DNA from 4 places in the Brevibacillus sp. Leaf182 genome. Region 3 is predicted to be linked to each of the others. Evidence: riboswitches for the same ligand, from Rfam matches in the RefSeq annotation. Region 3 holds a riboswitch; each other region holds the start of a gene.
The links. Region 3 has a riboswitch for S-adenosylmethionine ahead of ASG16_RS04890 (MetQ/NlpA family ABC transporter substrate-binding protein). Riboswitches for the same ligand answer to the same signal wherever they lie in the genome.
Positions count from the first base shown of each region.

Region 1: it holds a riboswitch for S-adenosylmethionine, as region 3 does, so the genes downstream of both, ASG16_RS06855 (sugar ABC transporter substrate-binding protein) here and ASG16_RS04890 (MetQ/NlpA family ABC transporter substrate-binding protein) in region 3, are expected to answer to the same signal.
Region 2: it holds a riboswitch for S-adenosylmethionine, as region 3 does, so the genes downstream of both, ASG16_RS02380 (methionine ABC transporter ATP-binding protein) here and ASG16_RS04890 (MetQ/NlpA family ABC transporter substrate-binding protein) in region 3, are expected to answer to the same signal.
Region 4: it holds a riboswitch for S-adenosylmethionine, as region 3 does, so the genes downstream of both, ASG16_RS22250 (homoserine dehydrogenase family protein) here and ASG16_RS04890 (MetQ/NlpA family ABC transporter substrate-binding protein) in region 3, are expected to answer to the same signal.

Region 1 is NZ_LMPN02000017.1:81,564-89,076, reverse strand. Features, by position in the region: gene ASG16_RS06885 (dimethylarginine dimethylaminohydrolase family protein) at 1-172, opposite strand, end outside; gene ASG16_RS06880 (IclR family transcriptional regulator) at 363-1,106, shown strand; gene ASG16_RS06875 (hypothetical protein) at 1,207-1,503, shown strand; gene ASG16_RS31495 (hypothetical protein) at 1,572-1,697, shown strand; gene ASG16_RS06865 (DUF421 domain-containing protein) at 1,722-2,180, shown strand; gene ASG16_RS06860 (sensor histidine kinase) at 2,344-3,597, opposite strand; SAM riboswitch class I at 3,800-3,919, shown strand; gene ASG16_RS06855 (sugar ABC transporter substrate-binding protein) at 4,016-5,035, shown strand; gene ASG16_RS06850 (sugar ABC transporter ATP-binding protein) at 5,129-6,619, shown strand; gene ASG16_RS06845 (ABC transporter permease) at 6,621-7,513, shown strand, end outside.
Region 2 is NZ_LMPN02000014.1:60,042-67,554, forward strand. Features, by position in the region: gene ASG16_RS02370 (MetQ/NlpA family ABC transporter substrate-binding protein) at 1-804, opposite strand, end outside; gene ASG16_RS02375 (methionine ABC transporter permease) at 864-1,529, opposite strand; gene ASG16_RS02380 (methionine ABC transporter ATP-binding protein) at 1,530-2,543, opposite strand; SAM riboswitch class I at 2,644-2,760, opposite strand; gene ASG16_RS31475 (Ger(x)C family spore germination C-terminal domain-containing protein) at 2,868-3,140, opposite strand; gene ASG16_RS02385 (Ger(x)C family spore germination protein) at 3,131-4,027, opposite strand; gene ASG16_RS02390 (GerAB/ArcD/ProY family transporter) at 4,027-5,151, opposite strand; gene ASG16_RS02395 (spore germination protein) at 5,163-6,614, opposite strand; gene ASG16_RS02400 (LCP family protein) at 6,683-7,513, opposite strand, start outside.
Region 3 is NZ_LMPN02000015.1:419,754-427,266, reverse strand. Features, by position in the region: gene ASG16_RS04900 (methionine ABC transporter permease) at 1-261, opposite strand, end outside; gene ASG16_RS04895 (methionine ABC transporter ATP-binding protein) at 261-1,298, opposite strand; gene ASG16_RS04890 (MetQ/NlpA family ABC transporter substrate-binding protein) at 1,341-2,171, opposite strand; SAM riboswitch class I at 2,273-2,375, opposite strand; gene ASG16_RS04885 (Na-translocating system protein MpsC family protein) at 2,596-2,952, shown strand; gene ASG16_RS04880 (ABC transporter substrate-binding protein) at 3,150-4,223, shown strand; gene ASG16_RS04875 (nucleoside hydrolase) at 4,298-5,227, shown strand; gene ASG16_RS04870 (ABC transporter permease) at 5,254-6,075, shown strand; gene ASG16_RS04865 (ABC transporter permease) at 6,081-6,869, shown strand; gene ASG16_RS04860 (ABC transporter ATP-binding protein) at 6,885-7,513, shown strand, end outside.
Region 4 is NZ_LMPN02000031.1:163,914-171,426, forward strand. Features, by position in the region: gene zwf (glucose-6-phosphate dehydrogenase) at 1-847, shown strand, start outside; gene ASG16_RS22230 (Gfo/Idh/MocA family protein) at 872-1,861, shown strand; gene ASG16_RS22235 (cyclase family protein) at 1,882-2,505, shown strand; gene ASG16_RS22240 (DinB family protein) at 2,631-3,146, shown strand; gene ASG16_RS22245 (methylated-DNA--[protein]-cysteine S-methyltransferase) at 3,154-3,645, shown strand; cobalamin riboswitch at 3,679-3,883, shown strand; gene ASG16_RS31565 (hypothetical protein) at 4,043-4,177, shown strand; SAM riboswitch class I at 4,272-4,378, shown strand; SAM riboswitch class I at 4,445-4,556, shown strand; gene ASG16_RS22250 (homoserine dehydrogenase family protein) at 4,643-5,908, shown strand; gene ASG16_RS22255 (CapA family protein) at 5,968-7,137, opposite strand; gene ASG16_RS22260 (VOC family protein) at 7,215-7,513, shown strand, end outside.

The DNA of each region.
Region 1 (7,513 bases), on a different contig from region 3:
TCGATTCGAATTTGGCGTATTCATGCAGAGCGCGGTCCCAGTCAGGGCGGTCTGTATAATTGAAGGTTTTCCACGATTGATCGAGATGTTCTTGGCTGATAAATGCTTGATGGGGATGCTTGATGATGACGGTTTTCATCTTTTTGACCATGGATTGGCTGCCTTGGAACATAGTTGCCTCCCTTTTTCCACATTGCAGAATATTATTCATATTTCGAAATGTTCACCATTAGTTTACACATTCTGATTTCTGACTGTCAATCTGTGATTCTTCCTGGAGTTTTTTTGCGATTCACAAAATTAGAGCAAATGGTTTAACATAGTTTCATATGAGAAGATAGATAGAAAAGGGGGGGATGACCGTGATTCAATCGTTTGATCGAGCGATGGCGATTGCAACGGTACTTTCGTCGGATGAACATAGAAAATGGTGGACGATCAATGATTTAGCGAAAGAATGCCAGCTCCCGGTCAGCACCATCTATCGACTGTTGTACACGTTGATGAAGCATGGACTGGTAGAGCAGGATGCTGCGACCAAACAATATACGTTGGGGATTAAATGGATGGAGTTCGGCTTGCGGGTGCTCGATCGGATCGATTATCGCAAAGTGATCAAGCCGATGATTGAGGAGCTTGCCAGAGAAGTGAACGAAAGTGTTTATTTCAGTCAGCCTAGCGGACTCGAATCTATTGTCGTTGATCGCGTAGACAGTCAGCACAATATCCGCATCTACGACCAGTTGGGCTTGCGGATTCCGATGCATATCGGTGCGGCTAATAAAGTCGTGCTGGCCCACATGCCTGTGGAAGAAGCCAGACAAACCGTAGTACAGCTCGTGAGTGAAGAGCAGGTGCCTGCTTTTATGGAGAAGCTCCAGGAGATCAGAGCTGCTGGTCATGCTGTCAGCTTTGCGGAGCGGACGGAAAATACGGCGTCCGTCGCAGCACCTGTGATTGATTACACCCAAAAGGTAATCGGGGCATTAAGCATTGGAATTGTCACGTATGATTTGAAGGAGGAACGGCTCCAGTATTTGATTGAACAGGTAAAGGATGTCGCTCACAAAACCTCGCAACGGCTAGGCGGCCTGTCAAAGGCTTGACTGGCCTTTTTTTATTTTGATTTGTTTGTAACATTTTCCTTTTACTTCCGACTATTGGGCTAAGAACGTAAAAAAAGAGGAAGCCAGGAGGAAATTCAAAATGAAACCATACGCAACCAAAAAGCTGATGATCACAGTAGGAGCTGCTGCTTTGCTCTTCTCAAGTCCATTGTGGGTTACGCAACCACAAGTAACTGTACAAGCCGCGGCAGCCAAATCGACGCAACCCCAATTGAGCAAAGCAGCCCAGAAAACCGTAGACAGGCTGAGCAAACACTATCCGGAATTAAAAAATGCGGAAAAAACTATTTCACGTAACAATCAGATGCGGGATGTCTTCCACATCCAATTCCGGATCTTTCCGGGTATCTCGACGCTCGTACTGGCAAGGAAGTGAAAACGAATTTGTGGCGCGGGGAGTCGTTTAGCGACAGTATTGCCGTCAAGCCAGGAGGTAAGAAGACAATGGTTGCATCGGCAAAAGAGGCTGCGGCTGCTATGGAGTTCTTCGGTCAGAAAGTGGAGGGTTTCACATTTACCGGAGACTCCTGGTGTTTTGTTTTGCATAATGCTTTCCCAGAAATTGCATAGTAAAGCGTGAAGGGAGGGGCAAATGTGGAAGGATTCGGAGAAAGTATGATCGTCATCGGGCGCGTATGTACAATTATTCCTTTATTACTGCTGGTCACCTTGTTCATGGGCAAGCGTTCGATTGGGGAGCTGCCTGTTTTTGACTTTATCATCATTATTACTTTGGGATCAGTGGCAGGGGCTGACATTGCAGAGCCAGATGTCCGGCATATTTCGATTGTAGTAGCAGTTTTGACGTTGGGTATATTGCAACGGGTCGTATCGCAGTTGTCCGTTGTCTTTCGCTGGTTTGGCAGAATGGTGACATTTGAGCCGACCGTCATTTTCTCCAACGGGAATTTTCACGTCAAAAACATGAAAAAAATCCGCTACTCTCTCGATAATGTTCTCCATATGCTTCGCGAGAAAGACATTTTCGATCTGGCAGAGATTGATTTGGCTATTATCGAGGCGAACGGTCGATTGACCGTGCTCAAAAATTGAAGAAAAAGGGGATCGCGTCCGAACAAGTCTTTCTCGCAACGATTAATCGGAAAAATGAACTGCTGTACACCTTAAAAAACGAAAAAGAACCACAAGTACCTCCGTTGCATCATTAGCTATCGAATGGAAAAAGGCACAGTTCCTCTGCAAAACCTGCATGAAGTTACTGTGCCTTATACGGGAGCATAATGGTGAACTTGGTTCCTACTCGTGGTTTGCTTGATACATTGACCGTTCCGCCAATCGCATGAATGACATGATAGGAATACGTCAATCCAAGACCGGTCCCAGTTGTTTTCGTAGAAAAGTAAATCGTTCCAAGGCGGCTGATCTGTCCTGCATCCATACCGATACCGTTATCCTTGATGACCAAAACGGCTTTGTTTCGCTCGATGAGCAAGTCCAGGGAGACTTTTCCGTCCGAAATATCCGAGCACGCCTCGATGGCATTTTTGATGAAATTCACCAGCACTTGCTTGAACTCGTCTGGATTGGCCTTGATCGTCACAGGTCTCTCAAAGTCTTGCAGCGTAAGCTCCACGTTATGCATATTGGCAAAGGGGAGCATCACTTCGCGGATGGCATGGAGATGCTCGCTCACATTAATGATCTCATGCCGTTCCTTGAGTGGCTTGGAAATCGCAAGGTACTCGGTCAAAATGGCTTCTGTCCGTTGGATTTCGTCGAGACTGATGCGAATGTATTGATCGACTTTTACCAAATTTTCCGGGCGTTCCTGTATTAATTTCAAGAAGCCTTTGACTGCTGTCAGCGGATTGCGAACCTCGTGTGCGAGTGATGCAGCAACATGGCTCATCGTCTGGATTTTTTCATTTTGCGCGTGGCGAATAAACAGCTCCTTATCCGAAACGCATTTGCTGAAAAGCGACATTAATAACCAGAGGCCGAAAAAGTTTTGAATAGGAATCACTATGGTGTAGTAAACGAGGTGTTGAGTTACATACGTGGGAAAAAAGTAATAAGTAGTCCCTAAAGCAACCGTAGAAAAAATCGCACTCGTCATAAAAAGATACAGTGTTTTCCGATAACTGGCTTTATAGTGTCGATACAAAAAGAGTGACAAGACAAAATTGACTGTAAGGATCAGCATGGCAACCCATGTTCCTTCGCCACCTAGGTAGTACCGATAAACCAAGGCTTCAATCAGCAGGAGCAAGGCAATCTCGACTCCGCCATAAACCAGTCCGAAAAGAATGATGATATGTCGGATATCAAAAAACATGCCATTCGTGACGCTCGGGGCGAAGGTCATCGCGAGAAACATGCAGGCTGAGCTGGTGATGACAATAAAGGAGCGGCTGTAGTTCCTCATTTTGTCACGGTAATAGATGTTGAAAAACACAAACGGGATAATGGCGAAAAACCATTGAAGAATGACTTCTTTTAATAGACTCATGTAGCATCCCCATCGCAAATATTTGCTAGGCTTGTATCAATCTACGATAATTCGACAAGACACAACAAAATCCCTCTTGATGTTACATAAGAAACTGGAATATTTATCAAGAAAATTCTTTCGGTAAACCTAGTTGACAGATAGGTAATTGCCAGATTATATTCTGTATATACTTATACAAACGTTTTGAAAATAGAAACTACTCTTATCAAGAGAAGGCTGAGGGAATGGCCCTATGAAGCCCGGCAACCTAGCACGAGAGAATGCGTTCTTTCGAGCCAAGGTGCTAACTCCAACAGGTAGAATACCTGACAGATAAGAGGCGAGAATCTTGTCGATTTTTGTCCTCTTTCTCTGTGAAAGAGGATTTTTTGCTTTTGTCATCTGTTATCAAAAAGAAAAAGGGGGAACATTTGTGATGAAAAAGAAACTGGGATTACTGACTTCACTTGTTGTGGCTGCGTCTGTTCTCGTGACGGCATGCGGCGGAGGAACAAGCACCGGAACCGGCAGCACGAACCAGCAGGGCGGAGAGAACGCAAAGAGAATCGCATTGATCATGCGTCAAAACGTAGGGACGTTCTCCGCCCAATATATCAATGGCGTGAAGTCAGAGGTGGAGAAAAACGGTGGCGAGTTGACCGTATTCAACGCAGATACCGATCTGGCAAAAATGGCGTCCAACCTCGATGCGGCAGTGAATCAAAAATTTGATGGCATTCTGATCGACCATGGTACGGCAGAAGCGTTGCAGCAGGGCACGCAAAAAGCCGTGGATAGAAAAATCCCGGTCGTCCTGTTTGATACAGACATCAACATTCCAGGCGTGCCAGTAGTGGCGCAGGATGACAACAAATTGGCAGAGCTGAGCCTGGAGAAGCTGGCGGCAGATACAAACGGCAAAGGCAACATCGTAAAAATTTGGGTAGCTGGCTTTGCACCGATGGAAAAACGCCAAGTCACGTATGAAGCTTTCCAGAAGAAATACCCGGACTTAAAAGAAATTGCGGCATTCGGTTCTGCTACCAACAATACGGCACTCGATACACAAACGCAGATGGAAGCAATCTTGAAAAAGTATCCGAACAAAGGCGACATCACAGCAGTATGGGCGGCTTGGGATGAATTTGCCAAAGGGGCGACACGTGCCATTCAGCAAGCAGGCCGTACGGAAATCAAAGTGTACTCCATCGATTTGAGCGATGAGGATCTGCAAATGATCCAGGCGGAAAACTCTCCGTGGACAGCGACGGCAGCGGTAGACCCATCCAATATCGGACGCATTCATGCGCAAACCGTGTTCCAAAAAATCAAAGGCGAGCAAGTACCAGACAACGTGAAGCTGAATCCAGTGCTGGTGAAACAGGAAGACCTGCCGAAGGATAAGAAAGTAACGATGGGCGACCTGTCCCAATATGTACAAGAGTGGGGCAAGTAAGAACCAAATTGGCTTTTCCCGTTGAGCTGTATCCGTCAACGGGATTTTTCCTTATAGAGGTTGGAACACGCAGGTAAACAGGAGGTGTGAAAAATGTCCACATTGCAGATGAAAGGGATGGCGAAGCAGTTTTCCGGGGTTCCTGCCCTGCGATCCGTCGATTTCGAGGTGCGCGCAGGAGAGGTTCACGCACTCCTTGGTGCCAATGGCGCGGGAAAGAGTACCCTGATGAAAATCCTCACGGGAGCGTATCAGGCAGATGGCGGTACGATCACCATCGATGGACAGGCCGTGACGATCAATTCGCCGCAGGATGCCAAAGCACAGGGCATTCAATGTGTATATCAGGAAGTGGACACCGCCTTGATCCCGTATTTAAGCGTCGCTGAGAATATTTTACTCGATCAACTCGTCCAGGCGAAAACCAAGGGACTGATCAACTGGAAGAGCTTGTACAACGAATCAGAGCAGATTTTAAAAAACTTCGGCTTCTCCATTCCTGTGAGGATGCTCGTTGAAGAATGTACGCTATCGGAAAAGCAATTGATTTTGATTGCACGGGCGACCGTTCAAAAGGCGAAGTACGTCATTTTCGATGAACCGACAGCGCCGTTGAGTACAAAGGAGAGCGAACGGCTGTTTCAAATCATTGCGCAGTTGAAAAAAGCTGGGGTCGGGATCATTTATATCTCCCACCGCCTGCCAGAAATCTTTGAAATCTGTGATCGGATCACCATCATGCGCGATGGACAGCATGTTATGACCACAGACACGGCGAAGACCAATATGGACGAAGTGATCGCGAACATGCTGGGCAAAAGCTTTGACGAGGAGTTCCCAAAGCTTGCAGTGCCGATTGGCGAAACGATTTTTGAGGCGTCAGGTGTGGCTGGCGGCAAAGTACACGGAGTCGACTTGCAGGTTCGCGAGGGAGAAATCGTGGGTGTCGTCGGTCTGGTTGGGGCAGGAAAGACTGAGCTCGCCCGATTGCTCTTCGGTGCAGATGAGGCAAAGGCTGGAGCCGTTCGATTGCATGGAAAACCTACCCAACTGCGCTCGCCAAAGGACGCCGTCGATACAGGAATTGTGCTCGTCCCGGAGGAAAGGCGCAAAGAAGGCATTTTCGTAGAGGAGTCCGTACAGAACAACCTGTCAGTCGCCTCGTTGAAAAAGAAGTCCTTGCTTGGTTTTATCAAAAGAGGGGCAGAAGCGGCTAGTGCAAGAGAGCTCGTTTCGCGCCTTGGTGTAAAAACAGCCGATATCAAGCAACTGGTCGGTTTTCTCAGCGGCGGAAACCAGCAAAAAGTCGCTATCGGCAAATGGCTGGATACAAACGCTCATCTCTTTATGTTTGACGAGCCGACAAAAGGGGTGGATATCGGCGCGAAAAGCGATATTTACCGCCTGATCGGAAAGCTCGCCGAGCAGAAAAAGGGTGTCCTGTATTTCTCCTGTGAGTTTCAGGAAGTAATCGGGATTGCTGACCGGATTCTTGTCATGTTCGAGGGCAAGATCGTGAAGGAATTGAGTCGCGAAGAAGCAACACAAGAGCTGATTATGTACTACGCAAGCGGAGGTGAGTAACGTGGCAGATAAAAAGTTTAGCTTATTTGATTTTGTTTATAAATACGGAACGGTTGCAGTTATTGTAATTGTCATGCTGTTATTCAGTTTGACCAACCCGTATTTCTTCACGTACGACAACTTGACGGACATTCTTCGCTCCATCTCGATTGTGACATTTGTCGCGATTGGCGTTACGTTCTCGCTGATTGTCGGAGGTTTTGACTTGTCTGTAGGATCGACGGTTTCATTGACCACGGTCGTTTCTGCTTCGATGATGGTTTGGTACGAACAAGGAGTCTTCACGACTTTGGTTGTTCCCATTGTACTCAGCTTGCTCGTCGGGCTGGTCAACGCCTTCCTGGTCGTGAAAATCCGCATTCCTGATTTGCTGGCTACTCTGGCGATGCTCTACATCGTCAACGGCATTCATATGACGTATTCCCAAGGCTACTCGATCTACGCAAACATGCCGATGCAGGACGGCTCACAGGCTCCGGGAAAATTTCAGGAATGGTTCCTGTGGCTGGGCCAAGGAGAAATTCTCTCCGTACCGATTCCGGTTATCCTGACCTTTTTACTTGTCGCAATTACGCATGTGTACCTGACCTATACGAGACAGGGAAGGATGCTGTACATGACAGGCGGTAATTTGGAAGCAGCCCGTCTGTCGGGGATTCCTGTAAATCGCTATCGTACCCTGGCTTATGTGCTCTCCGCTCTTTTTGCGGGCTTGGGCGGGATGCTCTTGGCAGCGCGGATTGGCACCGGGCAGGTGAGTAGTGGCGGTTCCATGCTGATGGATGCAGTAGCGGCTGCTTTCGTAGGCTTCTCCGTTTTCGGCGCAGGAAAACCAAACGTTTTCGGTACATTTGTGGGAGCGATCCTAATCGGGGTGCTGCTTAACGGGATGAC
Region 2 (7,513 bases), on a different contig from region 3:
TTCAATGAACTTTTTCACTTCAGGTGAGTTCAGTGCTTTTGCCAGCTTTTGAATTGCTTCGGAATCCTTGTTGTCAGGACGAGCTACCAGGAAGTTTGCGTATGGAGTATCTTTATCTTCAATAAACAGCGCGTCTTTGGTAGGAACGAGCTTTGCTTCCAGCGCGTAGTTGGTGTTGATCAACGCCAGATCTACTTCTTCCAGAACGCGTGGCAGCATTGCTGCTTCTACTTCTTTGAACTTCAGGTTTTTCTTGTTCTCAACAACGTCCTTCACAGTACCGCTGATGCCAGCGCCCTCTTTCAGCTTGATCACGCCGTTTTTCTCCAAGAGTGCGAGTGCGCGGCCGCTGTTTGTTGGATCGTTTGGCAGCGCGATTGTTGCGCCATCAGCTAATTCATCCACAGATTTTACTTTTTTGCTGTAAGCGCCGAATGGCTCAATGTGTACAGCCACTACTGGCTCCAGATTCATGTTTTGTCCTTTATTGAAGTCTTCCAGGTAAGGCTTGTGCTGGAAGAAGTTAGCGTCGAGTTGTTTCTCGTTCACTTGAACGTTAGGTTGTACGTAATCGGTGAACTCTTTAATTTCCAGGTTCACGCCTTGTTCTTTCAGTTTTGGTTGAACGAATTTCAAGATTGCTGCATGTGGAACGGGAGAAGCGCCTACCTTCAATGTTACTTCCTGTTGTCCGCCTTGTGCGCCGCCTTCAGCCGGAGCAGGTGCTGTTTCCGTTTTGCCTCCGCAAGCTGCCAAAGAAAATGCCAATACAGTAGAAAGTACAGATACGACTAGCTTTTTCATGAATGATTTCCCCCTTGCATGTATTTAGTCTTATTTTTTGAAAATCTATATGGAAAGATCTATTTGCGGCTGAATTTCAGAACCAGACGGTCCCCCAGCGTTTGTAAGATCTGTACCATCACCAGCAAAATAACAACAGTCACAATCATGACATCGGTTTGGAAACGCTGATAACCGTATCGGATCGCCAAGTCACCCAAACCACCACCGCCAATTACCCCAGACATTGCGGTATAGGAGACCAGCGTAACCGTCGTGATCGTAATACCTGCGATCAGTCCAGATCTAGACTCTGGCAAAAGGACATTCCAGACGATCTGCCAATTGGACGCCCCCATAGATTGTGCGGCCTCAATCACGCCTTTATCAATCTCACGCAGAGAGGTTTCCACCAAGCGTGCGAAAAACGGAGCGGCACCAAATACGAGCGGCGGAATGGCACCCAGTACGCCGAGTGAGGTTCCTACGATCATTTTCGTCACAGGAATCAGCAAAATCATCAAAATGATAAACGGTACCGAGCGCAATACGTTGACAACGAATGATGCGATCGTATAAAAAGTGCGGTTTTGCAGAAGCTGTCCGCGTGAAGTCAAAAACAGAACGATTCCCAATGGCAAACCAATCAGGACGGTAAACAGGGTGGAAAAGCCGAGCATCGTGAGCGTGTCCATCGTACCTACGCCGATTTCAGCCCAATCCACATTCTCGAATGTCCAGTCCATTTATATCACCTCTACTTCCAAGCCACGTTGGCGCAGCGTCTCAATGGTCTTTTGATTCTGTGCAACATCGCCTTCCAGCTCGATCACCAACTGACCATACGGCGTATCTTTCATGCGGGAGATTGTTCCCTGCAAAATGCTGAACACCGTACCGGTCTCTTGCATCGTTTGGAACAGGATCGGCTGGTACGTTTTTTCTCCGAGGAAGGTGACACGAGCAATGGTCCGGTTCCCCGAAGCCTTTTCGTGCTCGACTGCTTCTCTCAGCTCTGTAGAATCTGCTACTTGTTCCACGAATTCCTGTGTCGTTGGATGCTTCGGACGAAGGAATACATCCAGTACGTTACCCGACTCGACGATCTTTCCGCCGTCAATTACGCCGACACGATCACAAATGGAGCGAATGACGTGCATCTCGTGGGTAATCAACACAATGGTCAAGCCCAGCTTGCGGTTGATGTCCAAGAGCAGTGCCAGAATGGAGTTCGTCGTCTGCGGATCGAGAGCCGATGTAGCTTCGTCACAGAGCAGCACTTTTGGATCATTCGCGAGCGCCCGGGCGATCCCGACACGCTGCTTCTGTCCGCCAGACAGTTGGGACGGATATTTGTCCTTATGTGCCTCCAAGCCAACCAGCTTCAGCAGCTCGTTTACTTTCTTCTCAATCTCTGCCTTCGGACGCTTGGCCAGCTTGAGCGGAAAAGCGACATTTTCACCGACTGTCGAAGAAGACAGCAAGTTGAAGTGCTGAAAAATCATGCCGATTGAGCGGCGCTTTTCTTGCAGCTTCCCTTCATCCAGCCTAGTCAAATCGACGCCGTCCACAATAACTTCCCCAGAAGTTGGGCGCTCCAGCAAATTGATGCACCGGATCAACGTACTTTTCCCTGCACCAGAGTGTCCGATAATCCCGTATATTTCTCCTTGCTCTATGGAAAGGTCGATCCCCGTTAATGCTGGGATGGTTTTACCTTGTACTTGATAGCTTTTATGCAAATGACGCAGTTGGATCAACGCATCCACCTCCCGACCACAATCTTGATAAAATATGAAAACCCCTTTTTCAATAAACGAAAAAGGGGCTGCAACGCAATGTATACGTTCGCATCCACCCTTCTCATCTACACAAGATCCAAACAATCCTGTAGGAATTGGCACCGCGACGTTCATTCGAAAATGAACCGGCTGCCGGGCTTCATAGGGCCTGTCCCTCCGCCTCTCTTGATAAGAAAGATATCTACGTATATTATGTTCGTTTTTTCTATTTCATGATGATACAAAACGGATTATATCCTTTTTGAAAATATCACGTCAATAGTAATAGCAGGAAAAAGTTTTTTAATCCATGACGCCGTTGCGGATGATTGTTGACTTTACGTGAAAGCGAAACTTTGCTTCCTTGAACATTTTTCTCCACTCGGCCTGCGTCATGTTTGCCATCCCTCTTCTATTTGCACGATACACCATCCCGAATCCAGCGGGATCGACATCGAGGCCCTGCAATTTACTGACTACTTTCTGCAATTCTTTTTCGATCTCTTTATCCAGTGCATTCTCCATGATTTTCATCAGCTTTGCATTCTCTAGCTTCAGCGGAAGGGTTAATTCCAAAATTCTCGCATGTAATCGTATATCAATATCAAAGACCGGGGGGACACTTGGGTCAGATCAATTTTAGATTTGCTGGAAATGGTGTCAAAGACAAGCTGCACACGGTCTTTTTTACTTCCGCGGCTCTTTGGCTCCTCCCCAAAAATACGAGCAGGAACAGAAGTATCGTAGCTGCCAATGCTGAACTTTCCATGCATGAGCTTGATTAAAAAGGCTTCCTTTGGTGTGATCCACCCTACATAACGCTCCCCTTGAAATAATGCGATACCCTTGATTTGCAGCTCATTTCCCTTTCTTGCAATGTACGGCATGATCGGGTCGATTCCTTTGTCATAATAGGCCCGAAAAAACTCATGCATGGTGGAAGACGGAATTTTTTCCCCTTCAATATTTTGCTCAATCATACGGTATAAATAGATTCCGATATTCCCTTCTTCAGAATAGGGATACGTTAACATATCATATGTTTCGCCTTCAAATAGGCAAAGATAAACCCTGCTGGAAATAGAGGAATCCCGATACAGCGTGTCAACGATACTGCCAAGCCCGCGTTTTGCCAAGTTTTCACTGTAGAGGGCGACACGAATCTGCCCACCCAACACTCTTTTATCTGATTGTAAATTAACCCGATCCCGGATTGATTTGCTGGTCTCCCCCATTGCTGAGAAAATCTGTATCTTTTTTTTTGCCTCTGGATTAATGGAGGGCATGATTGCAGTCCCACGAATGTTTCCATCCTTTAACAAGTCATAGCCGACAGCTGTGGCAAGTCCAGTTTCATCAAAAATCTGCCGATCTCCACAGCCTGTGACTATTATGACACCAGAACACCACAACGCCAAAAACCGTTTGATGAAGGACAACCTCTTTTTCCGCTCATCAAGCATCAGGCACTCTCTCCTTTGCTCTTCGATTTTGCCCGTTGCGTTCGCTGCTTCAGCAAGACCATGACGTACAAAAAATAGGGGTACAGGTACACAACCCATATGCTAATTTTCCCATGCACAGTAAAAAGCCAATTCATCTGCTGTCTGGAAAGCATCGTCAAGGAAGCAAGATAAATCACCGATAAAATCCAATACAATGAACTTCGCAAGTTGAAGCTGAACAAACGCTTGAGCCCTCGCGCCGAGCACCACAAATACAGCATGATATTCGGCAAGATGACGATAAGCCACAGCGAGATAACGACCAGCTCAAATCTTTCCAGAATGGGGAGATACACCATCTTTTGCAGATTGAGTGTCGCCCAGATCGTCCTCATGAGCTGACCTTGGCTAAAAAAGACCAAGGACACGATCATGACCAATAAATAGATAAGATAAGTCACCAGCACCGCCAACTGTGCACTTTTATTTACCCTGTCCTTATTTTGTACATAGGGATAGACGACATAGAGAACCTCGAAACCGACACTGGTCAATGACATGGCCATCATTCCTTTGAAAAGGTTCCCAAAGCTGGTATCCATAATCGGAAACAAATATTCCCATCGTGCGAATTCCAAAGGGAAATATAAATCAAAGACTAGCCATGCCGTTGCTATAATGGAAAAAAACGTATAGCCAGCTATGACTCTTATCCCTCCCACAATGGTGTAGTACGCAAGAAAAAGGATGATTCCTGCCAATATCCACGTAGGTAAATTCGGGAACACCCAGGTTTGGACAACTTCGATGTAGCTGCGAAGAATGATTCCAGCTGTCAATATAAAATAGATTATAAATATGATGCTTACAGCAGTTCCTAGCCACCTTCCAAACACATCATCTTGAATGCCGTAAATATCAGCCGAAGGGTATTTTTGCATAGTCTTGATAATGATCCACAATGTTAGATGCGTAACCAAGCCTGCAAGTATGACCGAAATCCACGCATCATGCCCTGCTTCCTTCGCAATGATTCGTTGAAAGCCCAAGATGCCCATTCCAAGTTGAGCTCCATGCACCAGCAACCCTGCAAGATATGCCGATATTGTATTGCCCTTGCTTACATCGATGTTAATGTTCATAGCAGCCTCGCTTACTCGTCAATGTCTTTCTTCTCTTTGGCATTTCCCCTGTCAAAACGAAGTACTCGTTTTGGTGTAAAAAACTTGAGGCGTTCGGAAAGAGAGGATAATGGAGCGCGAATAAAGCCATCTTTCCAATCGGAATAGCGCACGGGGTAAATGGGGTACATGTAAGGACGCCCCAAACTCGTCTGTCGGAGCAAATGGCTGGCTAGGAAGCTGAATCCGACTACAATGCCCAATGCCCCCAGCATGCCCGCCAGCAAAATCATTGGAAAACGAACGACCCGGATCGTAGAACCGATCATATAGCTAGGTGCGATAAAGGATGACAAAGCCCCGAGGGCAACGATAATAATCAGGATATTGCTGGTGAATCCAGCCTGAACAATGGCCTGTCCGATCACAATACCGCCCACGATACCTATCGTCTGACCGACCTTGGTCGGTAGTCTGGCTCCGGCTTCCCGCAAAAGCTCAATAATCAATTCCATCAAAATAGCCTCCCACAGCGGTGGAAACGGTACTCGGGAGCGTGATTGCGCGAGGGAAAGCAAAAGGTCTGCCGGAATCATCTCGTAATGATAGGTCAGCGCAGCCACGTAGATCGGGGTCAGGATCAGGGACAAGATCATGGCAAAGATTCGCATGAGTCTGTTGAAAGTAGCAAGACTCCAGCGCAAATAATAGTCATCTGGCGATTGAAAAAATTGAAGTAAGGTGGTGGGACCGAGTAAAGCGAACGGGCTCCCCTCCACGAGTATGGCAATCTGTCCTTGTCGCAGTCCGTGTACGACCCGGTCTGGACGCTCTGTTTGCTGAAGCGTAGGAAATAATGATTTCTCATTGTCTGCGATATGCTGCGCCAGTATGGTAGAATCCAGACTGCTGTCTAACTCCAGATCACAAATCCGCTGACGTACCGTATTCACATTTTCCTCATCTGCCGTCCCGCTCAAATATAGGATCGACACATCCATCGGTATGTTTATTCCCACGCTCAATTGTTCATGGAACAATTTTGGTGTTGACATATATTTTCGAATGATGCAGATGTTCACATTCAGCTCTTCTACAAAGGCGATCTGCGGGCCGAGTACAACCGTTTCGATTTCGGGTGCTTGAATACTTCTGCCAACTGTCCCATCGCTGGGAAACGACAAGCAGTAGGGCGATTCCGCAACTTGAATGACAATATGACCTCGGAGTAAACGCTCAATGGTTGCCCCTTCATTGAAAACACGATTGCTGCTAGAAGCACCTAAATGCCGAGCGACTTCCTCAATCCCACTTTCCTCCAAACAAAGGTCACGCAGCTTCGGGATAAGCTCGCTGTAGACAACCTTGCCATCTGCCATAGAGGATAAATAGAAAAGTCGCACGCGGCCTTCTGGCTCATCGATATGTTCCGTAATCAGGTCACTGGTATGTTCAAACCAATTGCGTGCACTTTCCCGATCCATCGACATCTTCACCTCAGAACTTAGAAAATCATGGTTAGTCTTTCCCAAAACACAAAAAAACAGCACGCTTAGTTTTGCGTGCTGCTTTTCTTTTCTCCCACGGGTTGATCTGTTGCTTCGGTAGGAGGTGCAATTTTTTCTTGGACAAACGACTGAACCTGATCGACATCCGGAACCAGAACAGAACCTGCGCGGTGCGATTCGCGGAACATCCCCATTGGCGGCAATTGATAGTTACCTGGCTCTAGCGTGTTCAATTTTAATCCGAGTGAAGACAGCTTTAGCATGTCCACCGAGCTAATATTGGTTTGAACATACGGTGTTACTTCCTTCAATATGGTAGGAAGCTGCATCAGTGTCGTACCATTTTTCATCTGATCCACGACTGCCGTCATTAATTTCCGCTGACGCTCCGTCCGTGTATAATCGGAGGTCGCATCATGGCGGAAACGAACATATTGCAAGGCTTTGTCTCCATTCAGCTTTTGCAGACCTTTTTTCAGATTAATATCGTAAGCGCCTTTGTCAGTTGGGTCATGATAATACATGTTTTTTTCGACATCAATCTCGACTCCGCCCACTGCATCAATCAGAGCCTTGAAGCCTTCAAAGTCAGTAATCACATAACGATCTACCGGAAGTCCAGTGAACTGACTAACCGTTTCCATTGCCAGTTCAGGTCCACCCTCTACAATCGCAGAATTGATCCGGGAGCTACCTCTACCGGGAATATCTACATACGTATCACGCAGGATTGAAAACATGTCATAACGTTTCCCCGTAGGATCGATGCTGACCAGCATCATGGAGTCAGAACGAGGAAGCCCGTTATTTTTCATTCCTCTACGGTCTACTCCCATCAGCAGGATATTGACCCGTTCCTTGCCATCCCACTCTGG
Region 3 (7,513 bases):
AGTGCCCACAATCAACTCCGTAAAAGGAATGATCGCAACCATCAGGATAATAAAAGGCAGCGAACGCACAATGTTGATGATCGTATTCAGGGTGTGATAGATGATTTTGTTCGGGAAAAGGTGATTCGCCTGTGTGATGACCAACAAAATCCCGAGCGGAATCCCGATCAGTGTCGCAATGAACAACGAAAACCCAACCATGATGACAGTTTCTTGCAGTGATTGCCCGAATACCGGAATCATTTCAATCAAACGCTCCATTAGCTCCGCACCTCCTCTGGTGACACAATATCTACGCGGTAGACGGATTCGCGCAAGAAGCGAATGCCATCCTGAATGGCCTGGTCTTCACCAGAAATGTGCAAAAGCAAAATGCCGAGCGCCGTACCTTTTATGGTTGTAATCGAGCCGTACAATAGATTGGTGCTAATCGGAAAACGTGCAGACAGTGTTCCCAGAACAGGATCGAGAGCGGCATCCCCACGAAAGGCAACGCGAACAATTTTGGAAACGGGTCCGGTTTCTTTTATCTTGGACAAAATCTCCTGTGGTACCTGATCGTCAAAAACCGTTTTGATAAAATTACGGGTCGTTTGCTCTTGCGGATTGCTGAAAACATCCAAAACAGAGCCTTGCTCGATGACGACGCCATTTTCCATGATGGCTACCTGATCGCAGATTTTTTTGATGACCTGCATTTCATGGGTAATGAGGACGATGGTTAGGTTAAACTTTCGATTGATGTCGAGCAACAGCTCCAGAATCGATTCAGTCGTCTGCGGGTCGAGAGCGGAAGTTGCTTCGTCACAGAGCAGGATTTCCGGATCAGTGGCAAGCGCACGAGCGATGCCCACCCGTTGCTTTTGTCCACCGGATAGCTGTGAAGGATAAGCATGTGCTTTATCAGACAAGCCAACCAAGCCGAGAAGGTCTTCTACCTTGCGCTTAATGACATCTTTGGGGACGCGATTCATCCGCAAGATTTCCGCCACATTGTCAAAGACATTATAGGAAGAGAGCAGATTGAAGTGCTGAAAAATAATCCCGATCTTTTTGCGAGCTTGCCGCAGCTCTTTTTCCTTGAGGGTCAGCATGTTCTGGCCATTGACGATCACAGAACCGCTAGTCGGCTTCTCCAACAGGTTGATGGTACGGAGCAGGGTACTTTTCCCCGCTCCGCTAAAACCGATAACCCCGTAAATCTGCCCTTTTTCCACCTGCAAGGATACGCCCTTCAATGCTTCTACCTGCTTGTTTCCTACTTGATACGACTTATGAATATCGGTTAGCTGTATCATAACGAGTTCTCCTTGTTGTTCTTGATGTTCCTGGCGTCGATCTTACCAGGACGGCAGTACAGCTCCTTCAAAACGTTCGTCGATGAATTTTTTCACTTCTTCCGAACGGTAAATGTCGACCAGCTTTTTGACAGCGGGGTTGTCTTTGTTGGTTTCGTTGGCTGCCAAAATGTTCACGTATGGAGAGTCAGCCGTCTCAGCGAAGATCGCATCTTTTTTCGGGGAGTAGCCAGCTTCCATTGCGAAGTTCGTATTAATCGAAGCGACTTCTACATTGCTCAGCGAGCGTGCCAGGAATGCCGCCTCCAGCTCTTTGAATTGCAAATTTTTTGGATTTTCTACGATGTCCAGTGGTGTTGCGTTGTCGCCCACGCCATCCTTGAGCTTAATCAAGCCAGCAGCCTGATAGAGCAACAGGGCGCGTGCTCGGTTGGTCGGATCGTTTTGAATGCCGACAACACCGCCAGCCGGGATGTCCTCGACTTTTTTATGCTTGGTGGAGTACAGGCCCATCGGGTACGTCACGGTTTTTCCGACCTCGACGATCTTTGTTTTGTGATCTTGATTGAACTTCGCCAAGAACGGAATGGTTTGGAAGCTGTTAACATCGAGATTTCCTTTATCGAGAGCTTGATTCGGCTGTACATAATCGTTGAAAACGACGACTTCGACATCGAGTCCTTTGCCTTTGGCGACTTCCTTTACTTTGTTGAGAATCTCTTCGTGCGGGCCGCCAGTGACGCCCACTTTGAGTGAGGTTTGTTCAGCAGCAGTGCCGCCGTTAGCAGGCGCAGCTTCCTGTTTACCGCCGCAAGCTGTTACGAGCGATGCAGCGAGAAGTAGTGTAGTGAGCAGTAGACCAGTCTTTTTCATGAAAATACCCCTTTTCTCTGGATGTAAGATGTAATAAAAAAAGCCTCTTCCGACAGAAGAGGCTGGGACTGCGCGTATGTAAATACACGGCAACAATACCTCTCTTATCTGTCGGAATAAATTCCGCTGGATTTGGCACCATATCGTTTGCGATAGGTTGCCGAGGTGTCATAGGGCCAGTCCCTCAACCTCTCTTCATAAGAGAATGTGCTATGAAATTATCATTCCAAACATTGTTGTTAATTCTTATTTGGATAGTTGGATTATAACGACTGATTTTTTACGTGTCAACTGTTTTTGCAAACGAATGACTTGGTGGAAAAATGTGAAATTGATCTAAATACGAATATTCTATTGAAGAATCGGAAAATCATTTGTATAATGAGAGCGAATGAACCCGATACCAGCTATCGCAGGTGATGACATGACTCTAGTGGACTCCAATGAAACCAGAAAAAAGCTGTCTGCCATCTATAATGAGATAGCAAAAGAGTTGTTCGGATTTGGAACGACTTTGCTCCGAGTCACGATTGAAAATCAGATGATTACGTTCCAAGCCAAGCATCGCCGTTCTCCGCGCTCACAAGCGTTGGAAGGCGAAGCGCCGGCCCTCAAGCTCGAAGTCGATTTTCGGATGTCCCTTCTTTATAAGAAGAAACTGCGAGAACGACTGGAGGAAGAGATGGGGTTGCCGTTGGAAGCCGTGCTGCGGGACTATGATGCGCCTACGCAATGGGCGATCACGAATGTTATTTTAGCTGAATCAGAACTGAATACCTGACGCAATCGTTCGGATTTTCTCTTTTGATCTATCTTAAGGGGAGACCGTAGACTTTGCGTAAAAACGGGTGTCACTTCTCTTTGTTTACGAAGAAAAGTGCTCTTGTTTAGAATGATACGTTCTAATCAAGGGTACTTTTCTTTTTATTGTATCACCATATTTTGTCATCAAATGAACCCAACTGGAGGAGAATTACGATGAAAAAATTACTTGCTGGAATCCTGTCTTTTTCTATGATGTCACTGGCTCTTGCTGGCTGTGGCAGCAATGATCAACCACAAGCGGGAGGGGCTGGAGGCGAAGCAAAGGGTGAGCCACAAAAGCTGGTCATCTCCACATGGGGCTTCTCTGAAGACTTTTTCCGCAAAGAAGTATATGAGCCATTTGAAAAAGAACATAACGTGAAAATCGTGCTGGAAATCGGGAACAATGCAGAGCGCCTGAACAAAATTCGCCAAGGAAGCTCCGATGTAGACTTGATCTACCTCTCTGACTACTATGCACAGCAAGGGATTGAGAGTGGAGCATTTGAAAAAATCGACCGCAGCCGCATCCCGAACCTGGATCAAATCTACGACATCGCCAAAGCACCACTGGGCGAGGAGTACGGTCCAGCTTACACGATTGGTCAATTCGGAATTGCCTACAATCCAAAGCTCGTGAAAACCGAGATCAAGGATTGGAAAGACCTGTGGAACCCAGAGCTGGCGGGCAAGCTGACACTGCCAAGCATTACGTCCACAACTGGCCCGATGGTTCTTGACAGTGCTTCCCAGATAGCGGGCAACAAGGAATTTAACGAAGATCAAGCCTTCGCGAAAATGAAAGAAGTCAACCAAAGTGTAGTGAAGTTCTACGATAAGACCTCTGAATACGTGAATATGTTTGGTCAAGAAGAAATCGGCGTAGGACCGATCATGGAAATGTACTTCAAAGACATCAAGGCCGCTGTTCCAGAAGCTGTTTTCGTACAACCTGCAAGCGGCGGATATGCAGTCATGAATACGGTTAACATCGTAAAAGGCTCGAAAAACAAAGCGCTGGCTGAAGACTTCATCAACTACCAACTGAGCAAGGAAGTTCAGGAAAAAACAGCAAAAGCAAAAATCGATTCCCCTGTAAACAAAACGGTTCAACTGACAGAAGAAGAGGCAAAAGGCGTAACGTATGGGGAAGAAACCGTAAGCAAGCTGAAAATGCTGGACATGAAATTCGTTAACGAGCACTCCAAAGCATGGATTGACCGTTGGAATCGTGAAATTACGCAATAACGAACGATAGAAAAACAAGGGCGAGGGTATAGACAATTTCGGATATACCCTCGTTTTCGTGAGGAGGACCACTCGTGCAAAAGATCATTCTTGACGTAGATACGGGCATTGATGATGCGCTTGGCATTATTCTCGCTGTGAAGAGCGGGCAATTCGATTTGGTGGGCATCACTACGGTGAATGGCAACGTGTCGTTGCGAAAAGCCACAGAAAACACGTGCAAAATTCTCGATTTCTTGCAAGTCGGCGAGCAAATCCCTGTTGTCTGTGGAGCATCTGAACCGCTGCTGCGGCCGTTGTTTTTCGAGCATGCCGTACATGGTGAGGATGGCTTGGGAGGTGCTCTGGCCGGCGTTCCGGTGTACAAGAAGCCGACTGCTGGCTTTGCTCCTGATTTCATCGTGGAAAACGTACTCGCTCATTCCGGCGAGATTACGCTCATCATGACGGGGCCGCTGACCAATTTGGCGCTGGCGGTGAAAAAATGCCCGGAGCTCGTCCAACACGTCAAGGATGTCATTTTCATGGGTGGAGTGGTCCGCGAGCATGGCAATGTGACGCCAGTTGCGGAGTATAACATGTACGTCGATCCAGAGGCGGCCAAGGTTGTGTTTCATGCCGGATTCCCGCAATTGACGCTGGTTGGACTCGATGTGACGCGAAGAGTGCTGCTGAACGAGGAGCATATTCGCGAGCTAGGAGATACACCGATGGGCGAGTACGTCAGACAGAGTACGTCTGATTACCTTCATCGTTATTTTCAGCGAAATGGCATTTATGCGTGCGCCATGCATGATCCATTGGCTGTCGCAGTCGCGCTCGATCCGAGCCTGGTGGCGACCAGGAAGCTGTATGTAGATATCGAAACGAGAAGTGAGTTGTGTGATGGGCAAACGGTTTGCGACTTTCAAAACCGCCTGAAAAAAGAACCGAACATAAACGTCTGTCTGGACGTAGATGCAGATGCGTTCTTTGCGCGTTTTCTTGGCGCATTGAAAGCCTGACGATACCGTGAACAGGAGTTAATCAGATGAGAAAAACGGGTCTTTATTTATTGCTGTTGCCGGGTGTGCTGTTTTTGACGCTGTTCATGGTCATTCCAATCGTGATGACGATCGCGTCCACCTTTTATCAAGAGGGTAGCTTTACGATTCAAGGCTATCTCCAATTTCTGACCGACGCGTACTTCCTGAAAATTATGCTGACAACGTTGCAGGTTAGTCTGGTCACGACGATTGCATGTGTTCTGATCGGTTTTCCTTCTGCGTACTACATTTCCAAGCTCGGGCCACGCAAAAAAGGCATCCTGCTGGCATTGGCGATTTTTCCTTTGCTGACCAGCTCTGTCGTGCGGTCGTTCTCTTGGATGATTATTCTCGGAAAAAAGGGCTTATTGAACAGCTCGCTGCTTGCAATCGGGCTCATTGATAAGCCGTTGGAAATATTGTATACGCCGACTGCGATGATGATTGGTTTGATTCATCTGTTCCTGCCGCTGATCATTATTACGCTGGTAGGGGTGATGGAAAACATCGATCCAGATTTGCTGAAGGCGGCGGAAAGCTTGGGTGCTTCCAAATTGACTGCCTTCTGGAAGGTCATTGTGCCACTTAGTGTACCGGGACTCATCATCGGTAGCATTCTAGTGTTTGTCGGAAGCTTGACTGCCTACACCACGCCTGCCCTGCTAGGTGGAAAACAGCGGGTCATCTCCACGTTCCTGTATCAAAATGCGATTACGCTTAATGACTGGCATTTGGCATCCGTCATTGCCACGATCATGATTGTCATTACATTTGTCGTCATCTATTTCATGAACAAGCTGGCGACGAAATTAAATCCGAAGGGGTAGAAGCTATGCAGGAGAAAAATCGCGGGTTGGCCCTGTTTACCTCTCTCGTCTTTCTGTTTTTGCTAGGGCCGCTCATTATCATTTCTTTTACGTCGTTTGAGCCGGGGAGCGTCTTGAAGTTTCCGCCGGAGGGCTTTTCCTGGCGGTGGTACGAAAACATTTTCGAGGTAGAAATGTTCATGACGACCTTCAAGACGTCAATGTTCGTTTCCTTGCTGGGAAATCTCTTGGCGCTCTTGTTGGGGATTCCGGCAGCTTATGCACTCAGTCGCTTTGATTTTCGCGGCAAGGGTATTTTGAATGGCGTTTTCATCTCACCTGTCCTGATTCCGGGGATTGTTATGGGCTTTGCCATGCTGAAATACGTCATTGTCGTATATCATTTGCCGATTTATGCGGGACTTCTCGTCGGTCATACGGTGCTGATGCTTCCGTTTATCATTCGCGTCATTGCATCTTCCTTGTCCAACTTTGACTTCGCCATTGAAGAAGCGGCGTTAAGCCTTGGGGCAGGTCGTCTCGAAACCTTTTTCAAAGTCGTCTTGCCGAATATTCGCTCCGGAATTATAGCTGCGATTCTGATCGCTTTTCTGGAGTCGTTCAACAACGTAGATATCTCTGTTTTCATGACAGGACCAGGGGTAAGCACGCTGCCGATCCAGATGCTGACGTACGTAGAAAACAACTTCGATCCAACGATCGCCGCGATTTCCGTGCTGCTCATGATTCTTACGGCTATTCTCATGTTCATCATTGAACGTCTGATGGGGCTTTCCTACTTTACAAAACGATAACGGAGGCATCAACTCATGGCATTGCTCACGCTGGAAAACGTATCGGTTGCCTATGACAATCAATATATTTTGCAAAACTTCAATCTCAATATCGAAAAAGGACAGCTCATCTCTTTGCTTGGTCCAAGCGGTTGCGGAAAGACGACGACACTCCGACTGATTGCGGGTTTTCTGGAAGCAAAAGATGGCCGGTTCATGTTTGACGGAAAAGATTATACGCGCGTTCCGGTCAACAAGCGCAACTTCGGGTTTGTGTTCCAGAGCTATGCGCTGTTTCCACACCTTTCTGTATTCGATAACGTGGCGTTCGGTTTGCGCCTGCGCAAGGTCAATGAAACAGAGGTAAAGAACCGGGTGCAGCAAATTCTCGAAGTCGTGAGTCTCGGCGGCTATGAAAAGCGTTTCCCGAAGGAGTTGTCCGGTGGTCAAAGACAGCGGGTGGCTATTGCTCGTGCACTGGTGATTCAGCCTGACCTGCTGCTGTTCGATGAGCCGCTCAGTAACCTAGATGCCAACCTGCGGATCAACATGCGCGTAGAAATCCGTCGCATTCAGCAGGAGCTGGGAATTACGACTGTGTACGTATCGCATGACCAGGAGGAGTGCTTCTCCATCTCGGATCAGGTGGCGATCATGAACAAGGG
Region 4 (7,513 bases), on a different contig from region 3:
AACGGTCGGCGTTGAGGATCGGGCTGGATATTACGAGCCAGCCGGGGCACTGCGCGACATGCTTCAAAATCACATGCTCCAAATGCTCATGATCTTCGCTATGCAGCTTCCGAAGCGAATCACGTCCGCCCATATCCGAGAAGAAAAGCGCAAGGTGATGGCAGCCGTGCGTCCGATGATGAAAGAAGAAGTCCACACACACGTTATTCGCGGTCAGTATAGCGCAGGACATATTCAGGGGACGCCTGTGGCTGGCTACAGGGACGAGCCTGGTGTCGATCCCGTTTCGATGACAGAAACGTATATTGCCACGCGTGTCTGGATTGATGATCCGTTTTGGCAAGGGGTACCTTTTTATATTCGGACGGGGAAAAGACTGCAAGAGAAATCAACCAGGATCGTCATTGAGTTTAAAAATCCGCATAAAAAGCTATATCAGGAACATAATGAAACGCCAGCGCCTAATTTGTTGATCATCAGCGTGAATCCGAACGAAGGTATTGCCTTGCAGGTAAATAGTAAGAATCCGAAAAATAGCGGTAAGATTGAACCGGTGACGGTAGATTTCAGTGCAGGGACAAAAGACGTGCCAGAAGCGTACGAGCTGCTCTTGGTCGATGCACTCCGAGGGGATTCCACTTACTTTGCGCATTGGGATGAGGTCCGGCTGTCATGGGAGTGGGTGACACCGATTTTGGAAGCCTTTGCGGAAAATTCGGTGCCGCTCTTTACGTACGAAGCTGGCTCATTCGGACCGAAGGCCGCAGAGCAATTGCTTGCAGCAGACGGATTCGTGTGGTGGCTGGATAAGGTCGAGGAACGAGTGCCGGTCACTGCAACGAGATAGAAAAAAGAAAAGGGAGCGGATGAGATGCGGTTTGGCGTAATTGGAACGAACTGGATCACCGAGGAATTTATCCAGGCTGGTCAAGAAGTAGAAGGATTTTCTCTTCAGGCTGTTTATTCACGTACCATCGAGCGCGCCAAGGATTTCGCTGACAAGTACCATGCTCCATTCGCCTATAACAGCCTGGAAGAAATGACTGCAAGCAAAAATGTGGACGCGGTCTATATTGCGAGCCCCAACTCCTGCCACGCGGAGCAAGCGATCCAGTGCATGGACGCGGGGCTACACGTATTATGCGAAAAGCCACTGGCTTCCAATGTGTTTGAGGTAGAAGAAATGATCCAAGCAGCGAAAAGAAATGACGTGCTGCTCATGGAGGCTGTCAAATCTACTTTGCTGCCCAATTTTTTTGCGATACAGGACAACCTGCACAAGCTGGGAAAAGTACGGCGCTTTATTGCCAGTAATTGCCAATATTCTTCGCGTTATGATGCGTATCGCGAAGGAAAGGTTTTACGTGCTTTTGATCCTGCTTTTTCCAACGGAGCCTTGATGGACATCGGAATCTATTGTCTTTATCCGCTACTCATCCTTTTTGGCAGACCAGATGACATCAAAGCAGAAGGAATTGTGCTTGATTCTGGTGTGGACGGAGAAGGCAGTATGCTTTTAAAGTATCGAGAGATGGATGCAATCATTAGCTTCTCGAAAATTACGACCTCCTATCAACCAGCAGAAATTCAAGGGGAGGACGCTACGATTGTGATCGACCGAATCAACCATCTCAAAGAAGTGGACATTCGTTACAGGGATGGACGAATCGAGCAAGTGACAAGGCCTCAAACCCCGAAGACCATGCATTATGAAATAAGAGAATTTCTACACTTGGCGAGAAGCGGGGGCAGACAGTCTGCAACGAATTCGCATGAAGTATCCAAAATGGCCATGCAGGTCATGGATGAAGCGAGAAGACAGATGGGGATTGTTTTTCCAGCGGATCGAAAAAAACAGTAGGCAAAGGGAGGGCGTTGGGGATGAAAATGTATGATGTAACCGCCACCGTGTACGAAGGAATGACGGTGTATAAAAACAAGCCGGAAAAGCAGCCGAAAATACGTACCGCTACCAATGGCTATGTAACAGAATCGAGAATCGACATGGACCTTCATTCTGGTACTCATGTAGATGCTCCCCTGCACATGGTGAATGCTGGCGATACATTTGAGAGTATTTCCTTGGAGAAGCTAGTGGGCAGTTGCAAGGTTCTCGATCTCACAGCGGTAGAGGACAGGATCACTCGCTCCGACTTAGAGAGCTTCGATCTTGTGCGAGGAGATTTTGTCCTGTTTAAAACGAAAAACTCTTTTGAAGAGGCATTCTCTTTTGAATTCATCTTTCTGTCTGAAGAAGGGGCAGAATATTTAAGTGAGCTGGGTGTGCGGGGCATTGGTACCGATGCACTTGGAATCGAACGCGCCCAGGAAGGACACCCCACACATAAAAAGCTGTTTGCAGCGGGAGTCATTGTCGTGGAAGGATTGCGGCTAGCAGAGGTCCCGCCAGGCGAGTATTTTCTGGTAGCTGCACCACTCAAGCTGATCGGCACGGATGCAGCCCCGGCAAGGGTTCTACTGTTTGAAGGCTTACATAGCGTATAATGGTGAAGCTCACCCGCCTGTGAGGATTAGGCGGGTTCGTTCGTATTGGACAAGAAATGCTTGGCTGAGGATGCATAGTGGTATAATTTGTCTATCCAAACTGAATGAAGAGGAGTGGGAAATACATGCTCAAACGACCAGAGCAGGATGAATACGCTGCATATTTTGATTATTATATTGGACTTGTACCGGAGGGGGATCTGCAAACGATCCTCACACAACAAGGAGAGAGGCAAGTCGCGTTATTTTCGTCACTAGCGCCTGAGCAAATTGATTATCGGTATGCGCCAGGCAAATGGACGGTAAAAGAGGTTTTGGGTCATCTCATCGATGCAGAACGCATCATGAGCTATCGCTTGCTGAGAATCGCGAGAGGAGATCAGACACCCCTCGCTGGTTTTGATGAGAATGCTTTTGTCGAACACGGGTGTTTTCAGCGAAGAGACCTCTCTGATTTAGTGGAAGAGTATAAGGCCGTTCGGGCTTCCACCATCGCGCAGGTTCGCGGAATCTCTCCAGAAGCGTGGTTGCGTACAGGCCTTGCCAACGGAAACAAGCTATCTGCAAGGACGTTGGCCTATGTGATTGCTGGACATGAAGCTCACCACAGAACCATTTTGAAAGATCGGTATCTAGGGTAGGTCTTGTATGGAGAGATTACAGACAATTGATTATGTTTCGCCACTCGGCATCTTGGAAATCAGTGGGACAGAAGACGGGGTATGTTCGATCATGTTCACAGATCGGGACGAACCCATTTTGCGTGAACAAGAAGACAAATGTCTAGAGCCTCTCCTCGTTTGTCGGCAACAGTTGGACGAATATTTTTCCGGCGAGAGACAGTCCTTTTCTGTTCCCCTGTGTATGAAAGGGACAGACTTTCAGAAAACAGTCTGGCACACATTGACCACCCTTCCCTATGCGCACAAGATTACGTACACGGAGCTAGCCGCGTTGATTGGGAAGGAAAATGCGGTGAGGGCTGTCGGGAATGCCAACGGAAAAAATCGGCTGAACATCATCGTACCCTGTCACAGAATTATAGGAGCAAACGGGAGTTTAACAGGCTATTCGGGTGGCTTGTGGCGAAAGGAATGGCTACTGGCCCACGAGCAATGTTCGCAAAACAAGGAAAAATAAGGTAGAATCTGAGAATAGTAGTGAGAAAAGACAATTTCATAGATGGAAACAGGTTCCTTAGGGCGTACCAATTCGCCAAAAGGATAATAGGGAAGCTCGGTGCAATTCCGACACGGTCCCGCCACTGTAAGAGGAGAGTCAGCGTCCAACGAGCCACTGGTCTATCAAAATAGACGGGGAAGGCGACGCTAGACGATGAACCCATAGTCAGGAGACCTGCCTGTTTCGACGACACTGATAGACCTACGGGAGATAGGGAGGTGTTAGAGATGGCTTGCAAAAAACAGCGAGTGGACAAGTGCGTCCCTCCTTTTCTGGCATTTTCTAACGATCGTCACGGTCGAACGGAAAATGCTCTTTTTATTTTGGGCAGGATAAAAGAAAAGGAGGGCGTGCGATGATGCAACTTATGATTTGCCAATGGTGCGGATATGTCGAGGAACAAGAGCTGCCTGAGGAATGCCAGGAGGGCGTGTTTCATTGCACTTGCTGCAGTATGGAAGAGGTAGAAAGTCTGTTCACCCACAATTGAAAGTCTGGCCAAATCAGCTTGCAATCAGAAAAGAAAGAATTTTGTTGACGCTTGCCTTGGAATTTCTTAGAATAAAGCTCAACAGCATAAATGGTTCTTATCCAGAGAGGTGGAGGGTCTGGCCCGATGAAGCCCAGCAACCGTTGCATATTGCGACAAGGTGCCAATTCCTGCGAGACGTTTCGTCTCGATAGATAAGAAGCGGGTTACTCCATTAGTAGATGAACCTTCTTCTTAGCGAAGAAGGTTTTTTTCAATTTCATATTTTCTTTATCCAGAGAGGTGGAGGGACTGGCCCGATGAAGCCCGGCAACCGTCACGCATATTTTGTGACAAGGTGCCAATTCCTGCAGGACATATACGTCCTGGTAGATAAGGAGGAGGAGCAGTAGCTGCTAACAAGCCTTCTTCTTATCGAAGATGGCTTTTCTTTTTATCTAAAATTCGGGGTATGGGGTGGTCAGGATGAGTGCAGAAGTGGTACGCGTGGGATTATTGGGATTGGGGACAGTGGGTGGAGGCGTAATCAAAACAATCCGTTCGCAACAGGAGAAGCTGGCTTCTCGTCTGGGTAAACGAATTGAGATCGTCAAGGCATTGGTGCGTGACTCGGAAAAAGAGCGGGCGGTTCCTATCGACCCGACTTTACTGACAACAGACTTTGAGGATGTATTGAACAGCGATGTGGATATCGTGGTGGAGGTCATGGGCGGTGTAGAACCTACCTATGACTACGTCCGTGCTTTCATCGAAAAGGGATGCCATGTAGTAACTGCCAACAAAGAACTTCTGGCGAAAAAAGGAACAGAGCTAGTCGATTTGGCCAATCAGCATCAAGTGCATCTTGCCTATGAAGCGAGTGTGGCAGGGGGCATCCCGATCTTGAGCGTGCTCCGGCAGTTCCTGCGCACGAACGATATTCAAGGTGTTCGCGGTATTCTCAACGGAACAACGAACTTCATTTTGACGAAAATGGAGGCAGAGCAGCTCTCTTACCAGGAGGTGCTCAAGCAAGCGCAGGAGCTGGGCTATGCGGAAGCAGACCCTCGTTCGGATGTAGAAGGCTTTGATGCCATGTACAAGTTGTATATCTTGGCACAGCTTGTTTACGGAGAATCACTGCCTTTAGCAGATGTTGTTCGCAAAGGAATTGCAGATTTGTCAGCAGGTCACATTCGGATTGCGAGCGAGCTGGGATACCGGATCAAGCTGATCGCGCAGGCCTATCAAGCTGAGAAAGGAATTCGCCTATCTGTTGAACCAACCATGCTTCCGCTGAGCCATCCGTTGGCGCAAATCCACGACGCGTTTAATGCTGTACAGCTATCCGGCAACATCGTGGGAGACTTGTTGTTTACAGGAAGAGGGGCAGGAGAGCTCCCTACAGCGAGTGCTGTCGTCGAGGATTTGGCCTATTTATTGACACAGCCATTCACACCGCATCCTACCTGGAAAGAAAAAACGGCTGCCAAAGCTGGTGTCACGGTGGACTCGGAAGAACACGTCCTGTGTTATATGGAGGGCTCATGTCATACTGCTACGCCAGACCGTGTCTTGCATTTCCTTCAGCAGGCAGGAGTCAACGTGCATAAACTAAAGGTCCAATTCGACTTGGGAGGCGTCTTGCGCGCAGGTTTGATCGTGACAGGAATCAGTGAAGAGCACGAGTCCCTATTGAAAAATGATTTTGGCTTAGAAGTGCGCTGCTTCCCGATTATCGAATCTGCGTAAGAAAAAGGAATCACAAGAAGAGCCGTATTTCTGGTTAGCTAGAAACACGGCTTCTTTTGTCAGGGGGCAGTCTCCACCGCTTTTGCACGCGGCTGTACACGCCCGTCGCTTTGGATGTCAACACTCACAGAAATGGATTCAATCCGTTTTAGCAGGGCAGCGCCGTTGCTTTCATTCATGGGTACAGCTTGTCCCAATTCTGCGTGAAACGGAAGCATCGTCAGCTCACAATCACCACTTTTCGTACAGCTTGCTTGCAGAACCATCGTTTCCCAAGTCTTGGGTTCGTTTGATCGTGTGAAAATGAAATTGCCGAGACTGTACGCAATCCATTTGTCGTTGTATCGTTCAAAGCCTTGAAGGACATGAGGATGACCGCCAACAATCAAATCTGCACCAGCATCGATGTAGGCACGAGACAACTCTTTTTGATGATCGACAGGATAATCGGAGCGTTCCTTGCCCCAGTGTGCAATCACCACGACGAGATCTGCTTGGTTGTTCGCATCTTGGATCGCTTTCACTGCTAGCGTAGGATCATAGGAAGCGGCCATACCTGCCTGGGAATTCCCTGCATACCAGCTCGTTTCGGGAATGACCCTGCTGAAGCCGAGAATCGCGATCTTGATGCCGTTCTTTTCTATCAATACAGGAGAATAGGCACGGCTGGCATCCTTTCCGGCGCCGACGTATGCAATCCGGTTTTTGTCCAAAGCGTCAAAGGTATCCAGCAATCCCGGAACTCCTTGGTCCATGGAGTGATTATTGGCGAGATTCACCACATCAATCCCAGCGTTTTTCATGGCAGGAACAGCAAGTGGCGACGACTTGTAGACATACGCCTTGTTCTGTGCAGCAACACCTGTTTCGGTGATCGGTGTCTCCAAATTGGCAATCGTGATATCATCTTGTAAAAAGAGCGAGCTTACATGCTTGTATGGGTAGTCATAGCTGTTTGCGAGTAACGTTTTCTCTACATTTCCTGACATCATGATGTCACCGACAAAGGTGAGCTGCACTGAAGTCTTTTGGTTCACGGTATTGTCAGGAGCAGGCTGCGTGTTCGGGTTGGTATGTTCTCTATCCATGGCAGTTTGGAATAGGTAGTAGGTTCCGACGACGAAGATGGCCAACACGCTAAAAAGGAGCGTGCTCTTCCCAGCACGTACCCATTTTCTACGTGAGTGCTTGCGCCGAGCCTTTACCCGGCTTGATCTGGTCTCGTTCATTTTTCCCCCTTGTCTTTCTATCCTTACATAAATGAATTTTGATATTCTATAAGTAATACGAAAAGAGGCGAAAAAAGGTGCGATTAACTTTTGATCATTTGGTTCATTTTGTACATCGGACTCCTCAGGAAGCAGCGGAACAATTTTGCCAAGCGGGTTTTCATGCGGTAGCCGGAGGGCGTCATGCGTCTTGGGGGACATGGAATAGCCTTAGTTATTTCGGGCTTTCCTATGTTGAATTTTTGGCGGTTGAACACCAGGAGCTTGCTCGACAATCAGAGAATCCGCTCGTGCGTCAATGCATCGAGGACGAAGCAAAGGGAGAAGGCTTTGGTCAGATTGCGCTTCGGACCAGCGAGATGGATGCGTGGGCAGA